Regions from separate parts of the Massilia violaceinigra genome, predicted to be linked through region 1. Evidence: riboswitches for the same ligand, from Rfam matches in the RefSeq annotation. Region 1 holds a riboswitch; the other holds the start of a gene.

What was found. Region 1 has a riboswitch for glycine ahead of gcvT (glycine cleavage system aminomethyltransferase GcvT). Riboswitches for the same ligand answer to the same signal wherever they lie in the genome.
Region 2: linked by a shared signal. The riboswitch ahead of CR152_RS06120 (D-amino acid dehydrogenase) and the one ahead of gcvT (glycine cleavage system aminomethyltransferase GcvT) in region 1 are both predicted to bind glycine.

What each region holds. Positions count from the first base shown of each region.
Region 1 covers NZ_CP024608.1:4,820,970-4,827,663, reverse strand. Annotated here, with positions in the region: gene CR152_RS21135 (methyl-accepting chemotaxis protein) at 1-355, shown strand, start outside; gene CR152_RS21130 (hypothetical protein) at 563-841, shown strand; gene CR152_RS21125 (ATP-dependent Clp protease proteolytic subunit) at 1,017-1,577, opposite strand; glycine riboswitch at 1,715-1,800, shown strand; glycine riboswitch at 1,819-1,924, shown strand; gene gcvT (glycine cleavage system aminomethyltransferase GcvT) at 1,997-3,115, shown strand; gene gcvH (glycine cleavage system protein GcvH) at 3,178-3,558, shown strand; gene gcvP (aminomethyl-transferring glycine dehydrogenase) at 3,660-6,557, shown strand; gene CR152_RS21105 (methyl-accepting chemotaxis protein) at 6,571-6,694, opposite strand, start outside.
Region 2 covers NZ_CP024608.1:1,341,241-1,347,934, reverse strand. Annotated here, with positions in the region: gene CR152_RS06130 (vWA domain-containing protein) at 7-1,560, opposite strand; gene rtcR (RNA repair transcriptional activator RtcR) at 1,755-3,365, shown strand; glycine riboswitch at 3,485-3,592, shown strand; glycine riboswitch at 3,593-3,702, shown strand; gene CR152_RS06120 (D-amino acid dehydrogenase) at 3,759-4,991, shown strand; gene CR152_RS06115 (hypothetical protein) at 5,117-5,851, shown strand; gene CR152_RS06110 (C39 family peptidase) at 5,897-6,490, shown strand; gene CR152_RS06105 (MerR family transcriptional regulator) at 6,612-6,694, shown strand, end outside.

The DNA.
Region 1 (6,694 bases):
CGCGGCCGGGGCCGTGCTGCTCGGGTTGTGGCTCAAGGCAGCGATGCTAGCGACTCCCGCGCCGGTGCGGCGCAAGCCTGGGGCGGCGGCGTCGACCGTGGCGGGCAACGGGCTGATCGTGCGTGCCATCGAGCGCAGCGCGCAGTCCGGCGCCGGGCTCGCCATGCACGGCGAGCGCAACGCGGCGCGCGCCTTGCCCGCGCCACGGACCGCAGGTGCGGGCGCGGGCGATGCGGCGGCACGGCTGGCCCGGCTGAGCCGGATTATCGACGCCGTGGCCTTCCAGACCACCATCCTCGCCGTCAACGCCGCGGTCGAGGCGGCACGCGCCGGACAGACGCCGCCGCGCCACTGAGCGCGCGCTAAGCGCGCGCCACGAAGCGATTTCTTCCGTGCATTAGTTGCAATCCTATAGGAACTACTCCTACACGAGTGCAAGGTGAATTCCGATACCTCTTCAACGGTGCGGCTCGCATGATGATGTTACCGGCAACGCTGAAGAGAGCGCCTCTTCAGCATCACCGGCGAGCACGACATTTTCAAACTTTCAAAAGGAATGAACATGAACTCGAATCAGAAAAGCGGTCAGGGCAACAAGCAAAGCGATAGTTCCAGCTCGAACAAGCAATCGGGCTCGCAAGGTTCCGGCAGCGGTTCGCGCTCCGGCGGCGGCACCCAGGGCGGAACCCATGAGCAGCACGTGGAAGCCGGCCGTCAAAGCCATAAGAATGACGACAAGGACAGCGGGTCGAAACAGTCCGGTTCGGGTTCGGGCAGCAAGCAGTCCGGATCGAATTCCGGCAGCAGCAGCGGCAGCAAAAGCGGCGGCGACAAACGCTGATCGCTAGCATGACGCAGGCGTCGCCGGGTTTCCGGGCGGCGCCATGCGCTATTTAAACAGGAAGCAATAGAAAGAGTCTGCACCGGCCCCGCCGTTGACAGGCTCTTTTTTTGACTGCGCGCCGCAACCAGCCATCGTGACCGGCACGAGCAGTCACGACGGCTGGTTCACTGGTTCAGATATTGCGAATATGAACACCCTTCGGCGGCGCAAAGTCGGCCACGTCATTGATCATGCGGGCGATCTTGGCATCGCGCGCGGTCAGGTGCAGGTCGGAATACTGGTGGATCGCCCACTGCTCCGGCAGCAGCTCGATGTGCTTGCGCAAAATCGATTCGGTGCGCGCATCGTCGGCCCGCAAGCCTTCGACGATGATATTGAGCGCATCCGGACGCGCGCCGGGCGATGCCGTCGCATGCGACTTGTGCACCATGAAGCGCGCCGTCTCGCTGGCGTAGCGCCGCGCGCCCGACAGAAACAGGATGACGGCGATCGACGCCACCGCCCCGGCGTTGTACATGACGAACTTGACAGGCGAGTTCGACAGGAAGTTGTACAGGCAAAGCCCGTCGCTGACGTAGCCGCCATTCGACTGGATCAGCACGTGCGCCGTTTCGACGCCGTTCTCGCTCATGCCGGACACCGCCTCGAACACGCGGTGCACCATATCGCTGTTCACATCGCCCGACAAGGTGAACCAGGCATCGGTCTGTTGGATCGTTTTTTCTTCGCTCATGGCTGTATGCTCGCAAAGTAGATGAATTATTTTAACAAATCGGGCGGACCATGGTTTTCCATGGGTAGCTCATTCGTGCGCCCCCTAAAGGACATCCCTGCAAGGTTGACAGTTGCGCCCTGCTGGCATATCCTCCACAGTCTTGATCGGGAGAGGGCAGCGCACGCTGCCGCCGAAGGGGCATCACCCAAAAACTCTCAGGCAAAAGGACCGGTCAGGGGTCGGCGGCGCACAGCGCCCCCGGCTGAACTCTGGAGAGCGGCCGCGGCACCATGCCGGCGGCCCACCGAAGGGGCAGGCGGAGCATCATCCGCTATCTCTCAGGTACCAAGGACAGAGGGGCGCGAAGCATTCAGGGACGGCAAGAGCCGCTCCACGTCTGCTCGTCGTACCCCCATTCACTCTGCCTTGAGGATTCCATGACGCTTAAAGCGACCCCGCTCAATTCCGCACACCGCGCCGCCGGCGCCAAGATGGTCGATTTCGGCGGCTGGGACATGCCCGTCAACTACGGCTCGCAAATCGAAGAACACCAGGCCGTGCGCGGCGACGTCGGCATGTTCGATGTGTCGCACATGTGCGTGGTCGATATCGAAGGCGAGAACGCCCGCCCTTTCCTGCGCTCCCTGCTGGCCAATAACGTCGACAAGCTGCAGGTGGCCGGCAAGGCCCTGTATTCGTGCATGCTCAATCCGCAAGGCTTCGTCATCGACGACCTGATCGTCTACTTCTTCAGCGAGACCTGGTTCCGCCTGGTCGTCAACGCCGGCACCGCCGAAAAAGACGTGGCCTGGATCGGCGCCCAGAACGACGCCACCAGGAGCGGCGTGACCATCACCCAGCGCCGCGACGGCATTGATCCGATGGCGCTGATCGCCGTCCAGGGCCCGAACGCGCGCGCCAGGGTGTGGCAGGTGCTGCCGGCCACCCAGGCCGCTTCCGAGCCCCTGAAACCGTTCAACGCCGTCATCGTCAAGGACACCGCCTTCGGCGAAGTGATGGTGGCGCGCACCGGCTACACCGGCGAAGACGGCTTCGAGCTGGCCTTCCCCGCTTCCCAGGCCGATGCGCTGTGGAACGCGCTGGTGGCCGCCGGCGTCAAGCCGGCCGGCCTGGGCGCGCGCGACACGCTGCGCCTGGAAGCGGGCATGAACCTGTACGGCCAGGACATGGACGACACGGTCAACCCGCTCGACGCCGGCCTGGCCTGGACCGTCGACCTGCTCGCCGAGCGCGACTTCATCGGCAAGACCGCGCTCAAAGCGATGGGCCAGAATTTTCAGTTCGTGGGCCTGATCCTGCGCGAAAAAGGCGGCATCCTGCGCGCGCACCAGAAAGTGGTGGCCGCTGACGGCAGCACCGGCGAAATCACCAGCGGTACCTTCAGCCCGACCATGCAGGAAGCGATCGCCCTGGCGCGCGTGCCGATGGGCGTGGCCGTGGGCGACACCGTGCACGTCGAAATCCGCGACAAAAAGCTGGCCGCCAGCGTCGTCAAGCTGCCGTTCGTGCGAAACGGTAAAATCCTCGCTGCCTGATCGGGGCAACACACACCAATTAGTAGTATTTACATCGACCGCGACCTCTTGGAGCAAACATTATGAACATCCCAGCCGACCTGAAATACACCGAGTCCCACGAATGGGTGCGTGCCGAAGCTGACGGCACCCTCACCGTCGGCATCACCGAATATGCGCAGGACGCGCTGGGCGACATCGTCTTCGTCGAACTGCCGAAAGTGGGCAAGGTCTTCACCGCCGGCGACGACGCCGCCGTGGTCGAATCGGTCAAGGCCGCCAGCGACATCTATGCGCCGGTGTCGGGCGAGTGCATCGCCGTCAACGATGCCGTCGCCGACGCGCCGGACTCGATCAACACCGACGCCTTCGCGGCCTGGCTGTTCAAGCTCAAACCAAGCGACGCCGGCGCCATCAACGGCCTGCTCGACGCCGCCGCCTACGGCAAAGCCACCGCGGAATAAAATTCCCGGCCGCCGCCCGCCGGCGGCCTTTTCCTTTCAGTTCGCCGCCGTGCTGGGTATCCGACAGCGCCGGCGGCAGTCCTTTTTCGGCCCCGACTACCATGACCCGCACCAGCCTGACCCAACTCGAAGCACGCGACTCGTTCATCCCGCGCCATATCGGCCCGTCCACCGCCGAACAGGCAGCCATGCTGGCCACGCTCGGCTATCCATCGCGCGCGGCGCTGATCGACGCCATCGTGCCCGCCAACATCCGCAAGAAGAGCAAGCTGGAACTGGGCCAGTTCTTCGACCCGTTGCCGGAACAGGCTGCGCTGGGCAAACTCAAGGCGCTGGCCGCCAAGAACAAGGTCATGAAGTCGATGATCGGCCAGGGCTACTTCAACAGCCATACGCCGGGCGTCATCCTGCGCAATATCTTTGAAAACCCGGCCTGGTACACCGCCTACACGCCCTACCAGCCGGAGATTTCGCAAGGCCGCCTGGAAGCGATCCTGAACTTCCAGCAAATGATCACCGACCTGACCGGCATGGGCATCGCCAACTCGTCGATGCTCGACGAAGGCACCGCCGCCGCTGAAGCGATGACGCTGATCCAGCGCGTCGGCAAGTCGGCCTCGAACGTGTTCTACGTGGCCGACGACGTGCTGCCGCAAACGCTGGAAGTGGTGCAAACGCGCGCCCAGCCGATCGGCGTGGAAGTGCGCACCATCGCGGCGGCCGACATCGGCGGCCTGTCCGAGCCATGCTTCGGTGTGCTGATCCAGTACCCGGGCGTGAACGGCGACGTGCGCGACTACCGCGCCGCCGTCGAAAAACTGCACGCGGCCGGCGCCATGGTGATCGCCGCCGCCGACCTGCTGGCATTGACCCTGCTGGCGCCGCCGGGCGACTGGGGCTGCGATGTCGTCGTCGGCAACAGCCAGCGCTTCGGCGTGCCGCTCGGTTTCGGCGGCCCGCACGCCGGCTACCTGGCCACGCGCGACGAATTCAAGCGCAGCATGGCCGGCCGCCTGGTGGGCGTGACCATCGATGCGCAGGGCAACAAGGCATACCGCCTGGCGCTGCAAACGCGCGAGCAGCACATCCGCCGCGAAAAAGCCACCTCCAACATCTGCACCGCGCAGGTGCTGCTGGCGGTGATGGCGTCGATGTACGCGGTCTACCACGGCCCTGAAGGCTTGCAGCGCATCGCCCGCCGCGTGCACCGCTTCACCGCCATCCTGGCCGCCAAGCTCGGCCAGCTCGGCTACGACGTCGTCAACAAGACCTACTTCGACACGCTCACCGTCAAGAGCGCGCGCGCGGCCGAACTGCACGCGATCGCCACCGAACATGGCGTGAACCTGCGCAAGGTCGACGCCGGCCACGTCGGCATCTCGCTCGACGAAACCACCACCCGCGAAGACATCGCGCTGCTGTGGACGATTTTCGCCCAGGGCGTCTCGAGCTCCCCTGCATCGCCGGACTTCGACGCCATCGAAGCGAGCGCGCAGGATGCCTATCCGGCAGCGCTGGCCCGTACCAGCACTTACCTGACCCACCCGACCTTCAACCGCTACCACGCGGAACACGAAATGCTGCGCTACCTGCGCGGCCTGGCCGACAAGGACCTGGCGCTGGACCGCACCATGATCCCGCTTGGCTCGTGCACCATGAAGCTCAACGCGACCAGCGAAATGATCCCGGTCACCTGGCCCGAGTTCTCCAACATCCACCCGTTCGCGCCGGACGCGCAAACGGTCGGCTACCGCGAAATGATCGGCCAGCTGGAAGACATGCTGTGCGCGCTGACCGGTTACGCCGCCGTGTCGCTGCAGCCGAACGCCGGCTCGCAGGGCGAATACGCGGGCCTGCTGGTGATCAAGGCTTACCATGAATCGCGCGGCGAAGGCCACCGCAATATTTGCCTGATTCCGTCGTCGGCGCACGGCACCAACCCGGCATCGGCCAATATGGTCGGCATGAAGGTGGTCGTCACCGCCTGCGACGACAGCGGCAACGTCGACTTGGCGGATCTGCGCGCCAAGGCCGAACAGCACAGCGCCAACCTGGCCTGCGTGATGGTGACCTACCCGTCGACCCACGGCGTGTTCGAGGAAGGCATCCAGGAACTGTGCGAGATCATCCACTCGCACGGCGGCCAGGTCTACATCGACGGCGCCAACATGAACGCGCTGGTCGGCGTGGCGGCACCGGGCAGCTTCGGCGGCGATGTGAGCCACCTGAACCTGCACAAGACCTTCTGCATCCCGCACGGCGGCGGCGGCCCTGGCGTCGGCCCGATCGGCGTGGGCGCGCACCTGGCCAGGTTCTTGCCGAACCAGCGTTCGACCGGCTACACGCGCGACGAAGCCGGCATCGGCGCGGTCAGCGCGGCGCCGTACGGCTCGGCCAGCATCCTGCCGATTTCGTGGATGTACATCGCGATGATGGGCGGCGAAGGCCTGACGGCAGCGACCGAAACGGCGATCCTGGCGGCCAACTACATCGCGCGCCGCCTGGCCCCGCACTATCCGGTGCTGTACACGGGCCACGACGGCCTGGTGGCGCACGAGTGCATCCTGGACCTGCGTCCGATCACCGACGCCACCGGCATCAGCAACGAGGACGTGGCCAAGCGCCTGATGGACTTCGGTTTCCATGCGCCGACGATGAGCTTCCCGGTGCCGGGCACCCTGATGATCGAGCCGACCGAAAGCGAATCGAAGGCCGAGATGGACCGCTTCATCGACGCCATGATTGCGATCCACGCCGAAATCGTCAAGGTCGAGCGCGGCGAGTACGACCGCATGGACAACCCGCTCAAGGGTGCGCCGCACACGGCCGAAGTGGTGACCGCCGACGTCTGGGAGCACAAGTACAGCCGCGAGGCAGCCGCCTTCCCGGTGGCGTCGCTGCGCAAGCAGAAGTACTGGCCGCCGGTCGGCCGCGCCGACAATGTGTACGGCGACCGCAACCTGTTCTGCGGCTGCGCGCCGATCAGCGACTACGAGTAAGCCGGTAGTATCGTCAGGGCCGCCGCGAGGCCAGCCGCAGATGCGGTATGGTCTTCTTCGGCGGCCCTGCCGGGTCAAGCACGCTGTCGTCGATGCGAAATCCGCTGACCGCTTTCGACAGGGTCAGCGCCTGGCAC
Region 2 (6,694 bases), 3.5 Mb from region 1:
CTTTCCTTACTCCAGCGCGATCGATTCGATCTCGCCCACCCAGTGCCCGGCGCCCAGCTGGCCGGCTGAAAACGCCGCGATGATCTTGAATACGTCGTCCGAAAAACCACCCACATTCAATACATCGACACGCTCCGCCGCCTGGCTGGTACTGTTCGGCGTGCAGTCGATGCACACCAGCCGCGCCGCCGGATTGCGCTCCTTGAACACCGCCCATTGCGCCATCGTCGCGGTGGCACCCGCACGCTGGTCGATCCACGATTCATTGTCGGACACGTATACCACCAGGTCGGCCATCACCTTCTGCTTGTTCATCTGCGCCAGAGGCGCACTGCAATTGGTACCGCCACCGCCTATCGCCGCCAGCTTCTGCGCATTGGTCATGACCGTATCGCGGGCATTCAAGTCGCACACCCGCACATAATTCTCGAACGGCAGCACCAGCGCATCCGGATTCTTGCGCAGCATGGCCGCGGCAATCAGCCCCGCCACATCGATACAGCGCACCGTCGAGGTAGCCGTTCCACGGAAACCCGACACCGGCGACTGCATCGATCCCGACACATCCGGGCAGATCACCACTTTGCCCTCGACCTTGGGCACATTGGCGAGCGACAGCTCCAGCGCATCCTGCAAGGCATCGCTGATGGCCCGCGGCACGTCGCTTGATGCCGCCGTATACGCCGACATCAACTGATAAGGAAACACGCCCGCCCGGGCAATCGCCTCCGGATCGCGCAGTTTGTCGGCGATGACTTCTATCATGCCGGGCAACTGGTACACGCCATTGCGTCCGAACGTATTCAGATTCATGCGCACCATGTGCCAGCCGCCCTGACGCGCAATCTGCGCCCACGCCTGCGCCGACAATGTCAGCGACGTCAGCATCTGAAACGGCACTTCCGGCACCGGCTGCGACTGGTCTGCCTTATAAGCCTCGAAAGCCTTGAGCGCATCCGGCAGCTCCTGCGCATTGAACGGCTTGCCGATCAACCAGGCGAAAAACGCTTCACGCCAGGCTTGCGACGGCTTCGGATGCACCATCTTCACCACATCGCCCAGCGAAGGCGCATTCCCGATCGACGCCGCCAGCAGCTCTTTTTCCGAAGCGCGGTTCAACCATTGCTGCACCAGCTTTTTCGGCCGGGTGCCCAGCGATTTACGGCCGGCCGCGCCGGAGCGGATGATCTGCACCACATTGCGCAGCATCTTGCCGTTATTGACGACCCGGCGAAACACCGGCGTCAATTCCGGCGCGCCCTTGGCGGCCAGCACGGCCGTCAGCAGCGCCGGCATATCCTTCATATAACCACGTTCGCGGCAGTAAATCGCCGTTTGCGCGATGAATCTGGTATCGACCTTTTCGCACAGCTCCATCACCGTCGCCAGCTGCGATTGCGCATTGACGTAGTACGTCGAATTGAGGCAACCGGTGGCCGCATACTGCGCCAGCTGGTGCCTCGGCGTCATGGTGTAAGCCGGAGCGCCTTCCGAATTAAGACCGTTGGCACGAGGGACAAAGATTCCCTTCAAGGTCTGGAACAACTGTGCGTTTGCCATTTTTACTTCCTCACTTATCTCGTTTGTATCTCCTCTATTGCAAATGCTGTGCCAGGTCTGCTGCCAGCCCAGCCACACCAGCGCAAGTCATTGATTTAAAAAAGATTATCAATTCACCAAACAAGAACACCAAGAAATGGACAAGCAGGCAACGCCGTGATAAATTATCCGATCAGATAAAACTTTATACGAATATGAAACAGAAACGCATCGTAGTCATCGGTTTCGTCGGCACCCAGCTCGACAGCGGCCAAGGCCCGGCCCGCTGGGAAAAGTGGCGTCCCAGCATCGCCATCACCCAGCACGAGGAATACATCGTCGACCGCTTCGAGATGCTCTTCAGCGGCAAATTCGGCCCGCTGGTGGACGCGGTCACGGCCGACATCGCCGCCGTCTCGCCCGAAACCACAGTCGTGCCGCACCACATTCCGATCAGCGACGCCTGGGATTTCGGCGAGGTCTACGGCGCCCTGTTCGACTTCGCCAAGACCTACCCCTTCGATCCGGATAACGAGGATTACTGGGTCCACATCACCACCGGCACCCACGTCGTGCAGATCTGCATGTTCCTGATGACCGAAGCGCGCTTCTTCCCCGGCCGCCTGCTGCAAAGCTCGCCGCCGCGGCGCCAGTCCAGCAAGGAGCCGGGCAGCTACGCGCTGATCGACCTCGACCTGTCGCGCTACGACCAGATCGCCCAGCGCTTTTCGCGCGAGCAAGCCGAAGGCGTGGCTTTCCTCAAGTCCGGCATCGCCACCCGCAACGCCCGTTTCAACACCATGATCGACGAGATCGAGCGCGTCGCCATCAAGTCGCGCGCACCCATGCTGCTGATGGGCCCGACCGGGGCAGGCAAATCGTTCCTCGCGCGCCGCGTGTACGAACTGAAGAAAACACGGCACCAGCTCGACGGCAAATTCATCGAGCTCAACTGCGCCACCCTTCACGGCGACGGCGCCGCGTCGACCCTGTTCGGCCACGTCAAAGGTTCCTTCACGGGCGCCGCCGCCGACCGCCCGGGCTTGCTGCGCAGCGCGCACAAGGGCTTGCTGTTCCTCGACGAAATCGGCGAACTGGGGCCCGATGAACAGGCAATGCTGCTCAAGGCCATCGAAGAAAAGCGCTTTCATCCGGTCGGCAGCGACAGCGAAGTGCAAAGCGACTTCCAGCTCATCGCCGGCACCAACCGCGATCTCGCCAGCGAAGTGGTGGCCGGGAGCTTCCGCGAAGACTTGTACGCCCGCATCAATTTGTGGACTTACGCCCTGCCCGGCCTGGTCGACCGGCCCGAAGACATCGAACCCAACCTGGTCTACCAGTTGAACCAGTTCAGCCAGGAGTACGGCCAGATGGTGCGCTTCAACAAGGAAGCGCGCGAGCGCTACATGCGCTTCGCGATGTCGCCCGAGGCGGTCTGGGCCGGCAACTTCCGTGACCTGTCGGCCTCGGTGACAAGGATGGCCACGCTGGCCGAAGCCGGCGGCATTTCGGACAGCATCGTCAGCGCCGAAGTGGCCAGATTGCAAAAACTGTGGCACCACTACACGCGCGCCCCAAGCGCGGCCGAGGTCAACCTGGCAGAACTGATGGGTGACGAGGCCGCCGCCGGCCTCGACCTGTTCGACGCCATGCAACTGGCCGCCGTGGTCAAGGTATGCCGCCATTCGGTCACCTTGTCGGACGCGGGGCGCAAGCTGTTTGCCGTCTCGCGCAGCGCCAAAAGCAAACCGAACGATGCCGACCGCCTGAAGAAATTCCTGGCGCGCTTTGCGCTCGAATGGGACCAGGTTTGCGGCAAATCGTAAAGCGAGCGCTCTGTCGGTATTGTCGAGGAAACAACACCTATCACTAAAAATGGTTGTATTGACGTCATTTTCTGCGGTATTCTGCATACATATGCTTATGGCATATTTAGCGCAATGCTAAGGCGTTATCGGGAGAGTCTGTCGGTTACAAGCTGGTCTTGTATGCCGACGGCGCCGAAGGAGCAACCGCCCCGGAATCTCTCAGGCAAAAGGACCGATAACCCATTTGAACTCTGAAGAGCCACCGGAAGTCGTCATCCGGTGCACCGAAGGAGCAAACCGGCCACGCATCGCGCGTTGCCGGTGAATCTCTCAGGTCCAGCACAGAGGGGGTAACCGACGCGCACCAGCGCGCGGACTCCCTATCTGACGTTTCTGGAACCCGGACGACACATGAAAACCATTGCAGTAATTGGCGGCGGCATCACCGGCGTCACGACCGCTTACGCCCTGGCGAAACGTGGCTTTGCCACGACGCTGCTGGAAAAACATCGCTACGCGGCGATGGAAACCTCGTTTGCCAACGGCGGCCAGCTGTCGGCCTCCAACGCGGAAGTGTGGAACCACCGCTCCACCATGCTCAAGGGCCTGAAGTGGATGTTCCGGCGCGACGCGCCGCTGCTGGTCAACCCCAAACCGAGCTGGCACAAGCTGTCGTGGTTCGCCGAATTTGCCGCCGCCATTCCCCACTACCGCCGCAACACGGTCGAAACGGCGCGCCTGGCGATTGCCGCGCGCGAGCACCTGTTTGCGTGGGCCGAGGCGGAGAACATCGACTTCGACGTCAAGCGCGAAGGCATCCTGCACATCTACCGCGACAAGGCCGGCTTCGAGCACGCCGCCACGGTCAGCAAGATGCTGGCCGCCGGCGGCCTCGCGCGCCGCGCGGTGACCCCAAGCGAAATGCGCGGCATCGAACCAACCCTGGCGGGCGACTACTACGGCGGCTTTTTCACCGACAGCGACGCCACCGGCGACATCCACAAATTCACCACCGGTCTTGCCGCCGCCGCCCGCCGCAACGGCGTGGACTGCCGCTATGGCATGCAGATCGGCGCCGTGCGCACCGACGGCCGCCACGCCCACGTCACTCTGGGCGACGGCGAGCGCACCCAGACCGAGACCTACGACGGCGTCGTCATCTGCGCCGGCACCGCCAGCCGCGCCCTGGCCGCGAGCCTGGGCGACCGGGTCAACATCTACCCGGTGAAAGGCTACTCGATCACGGTCAACCTGCCCGATGCCGCCAGCCAGGCCGCGGCGCCCACCGTCAGCCTGCTCGACGACGCCACCAAGCTGGTGACCAGCCGCCTGGGGACGGATCGCTTCCGCGTGGCCGGCACGGCCGAATTCAACGGCTTTAACCGCGACATCCGCGACGACCGGATTCGCCCTCTGATCGACTGGGTGCACGAATGCTTCCCGGGCGTGAACACGCGCAGCGTGATTCCGTGGGCCGGCTTGCGGCCAATGATGCCGACCATGCTGCCGCGCGTCGGCCGCGGCAAATCGCCCTGCGTCTTCTACAACACTGGGCACGGGCATCTGGGCTGGACCCTGTCGGCCGTCACCGCCGACATGATCGGCGACCTGATGCACCGTTCCCTCGATTTTCCAACGCACTGACGACGTGCGTTGACACTGGTGTCCGGCATGCGTGAATGCCCTTGTTGTTGCAGCACTCACCCCGTTTGGACAGGCGGGGTTCTTGTATCAATCTATGTGAGGAGAAGTCAATAATGCAAACAAAAATGCTCTCAGCCCGCACCATGCTCGCCGCCCTGCTGTGCGGCGCCAGCCTGGCCCTGGCCGGCGCGCCAGCAATGGCCCAGTCGGATGGAACCAGCACCTTTAAAGCGGTGCCAAAGCGCGCCGCCGCGGCGGCGCAAGCTGCGGCCCAACGCGACTTCGCCCAGTTCGTCACAGGCCAGCTGCAGACGCGTGGCACCAGCGGCACGCCGGTCGACTTCCCGCTTGAAATCAACGACATGCATGATCTGAAGGACGCGAAAATCGGCTACGGCTTCCCGGTTTACACGATCGATCCGAAAGAACTGCTGGCAGGGCGCGGCAGCATGAAGCAGATGGCCAAGGCCACCGGCCAGTGGCGCTTCGTGATTCTGCTGAACCAGCGTCCGATCGGCATGGCGACGGTAGAGCTCAACAACGGAAACTACGAAACGGTCGCCTATGGCGCCGCCGTGCTGGCCAAGGATGTGGATGCCTCGATGGGCTACTACGGCGACGCGGAGCGCAGCAATGTGCGCTTCGTGCGCATCTACCAGGCGCGCTCGGACCTGCTCGAAGTGGTTGGCCGCGAAGATGGCCGCACCCGCTACGCGCCACTGCATTCGGCGCGCGAATCGCTGCTGATGCAGCAGCGTTCCGTCAAGGAAGGCAAGGCCAGCGAAGCGCTGATGGAAGAGGCAGACATCCTGCAGCCGCTGCGCAGCGTGGTCAAGCAAACCATGGACGCCTCGAAGTAAGCCCGGCATCGGCTACACCATCCTTAGAACGAATCAGGAGATAACATGAATACAAATATCAAAAAGCTCGTCGTCGGTGCTTCGCTTTTACTGGCGCTGCCAGCAGCCATGGCACAATGGCGCACGCTCGCCGTTCCGCTGACGACCCAGGAACACAGCCAGTGGTGCTGGTCCGCCTCGAGCAAGGCGATCCTGAACTTCTACAAGAAGACACCGAGCCAGTGCCAGATCGTGAACTGGGCGTTCGGGTTGAACTACGCCTGCGGGAACACCTACTTCAACTGGAACAGCTACGCCAACCAGCCGAACAATATGTACGGCTCCAACGGTAGCGTGCAAAACATCCTGAAAGCATGGGGCGTGGCAAACGGCGCGTACAGCGTGGCGTCGTCGTGGAGCAGCGTGGTGTATGACATCAACGCCAACCGCCCATTCGTGATCCGCTACGGTTGGAGCAACGGCGGCGGCCACATCATGGTGGGGCGCGGCTACGCGACGACCAATGGCGTGAACTACGTGTACATCATGGACCCGTGGCCGGGTGAAGGGCAGACCTACCGCACCTACAACTCCGCCGTATCGGCATCCGATCACCGCTGGACGCATACCCAGCGCATGAGCATCAACGGGCCGATCTAACCGGTCTGCATTGCAAAACCGGGGCTCAGGTGCCCCGGTTTTTTTGCAAGTATCTCCATCCACAAGTGCTTGACCCTCTCGCTACGTGACGGTTTACCATCTTGAAAATGGAGAAACCGGCATGCTACTGAAAATAGGACAACTGGCACGGCGCAGCGGCTTGAGCGTGCGCGCCCTGCGCCATTACGACGATATCGCCTTGCT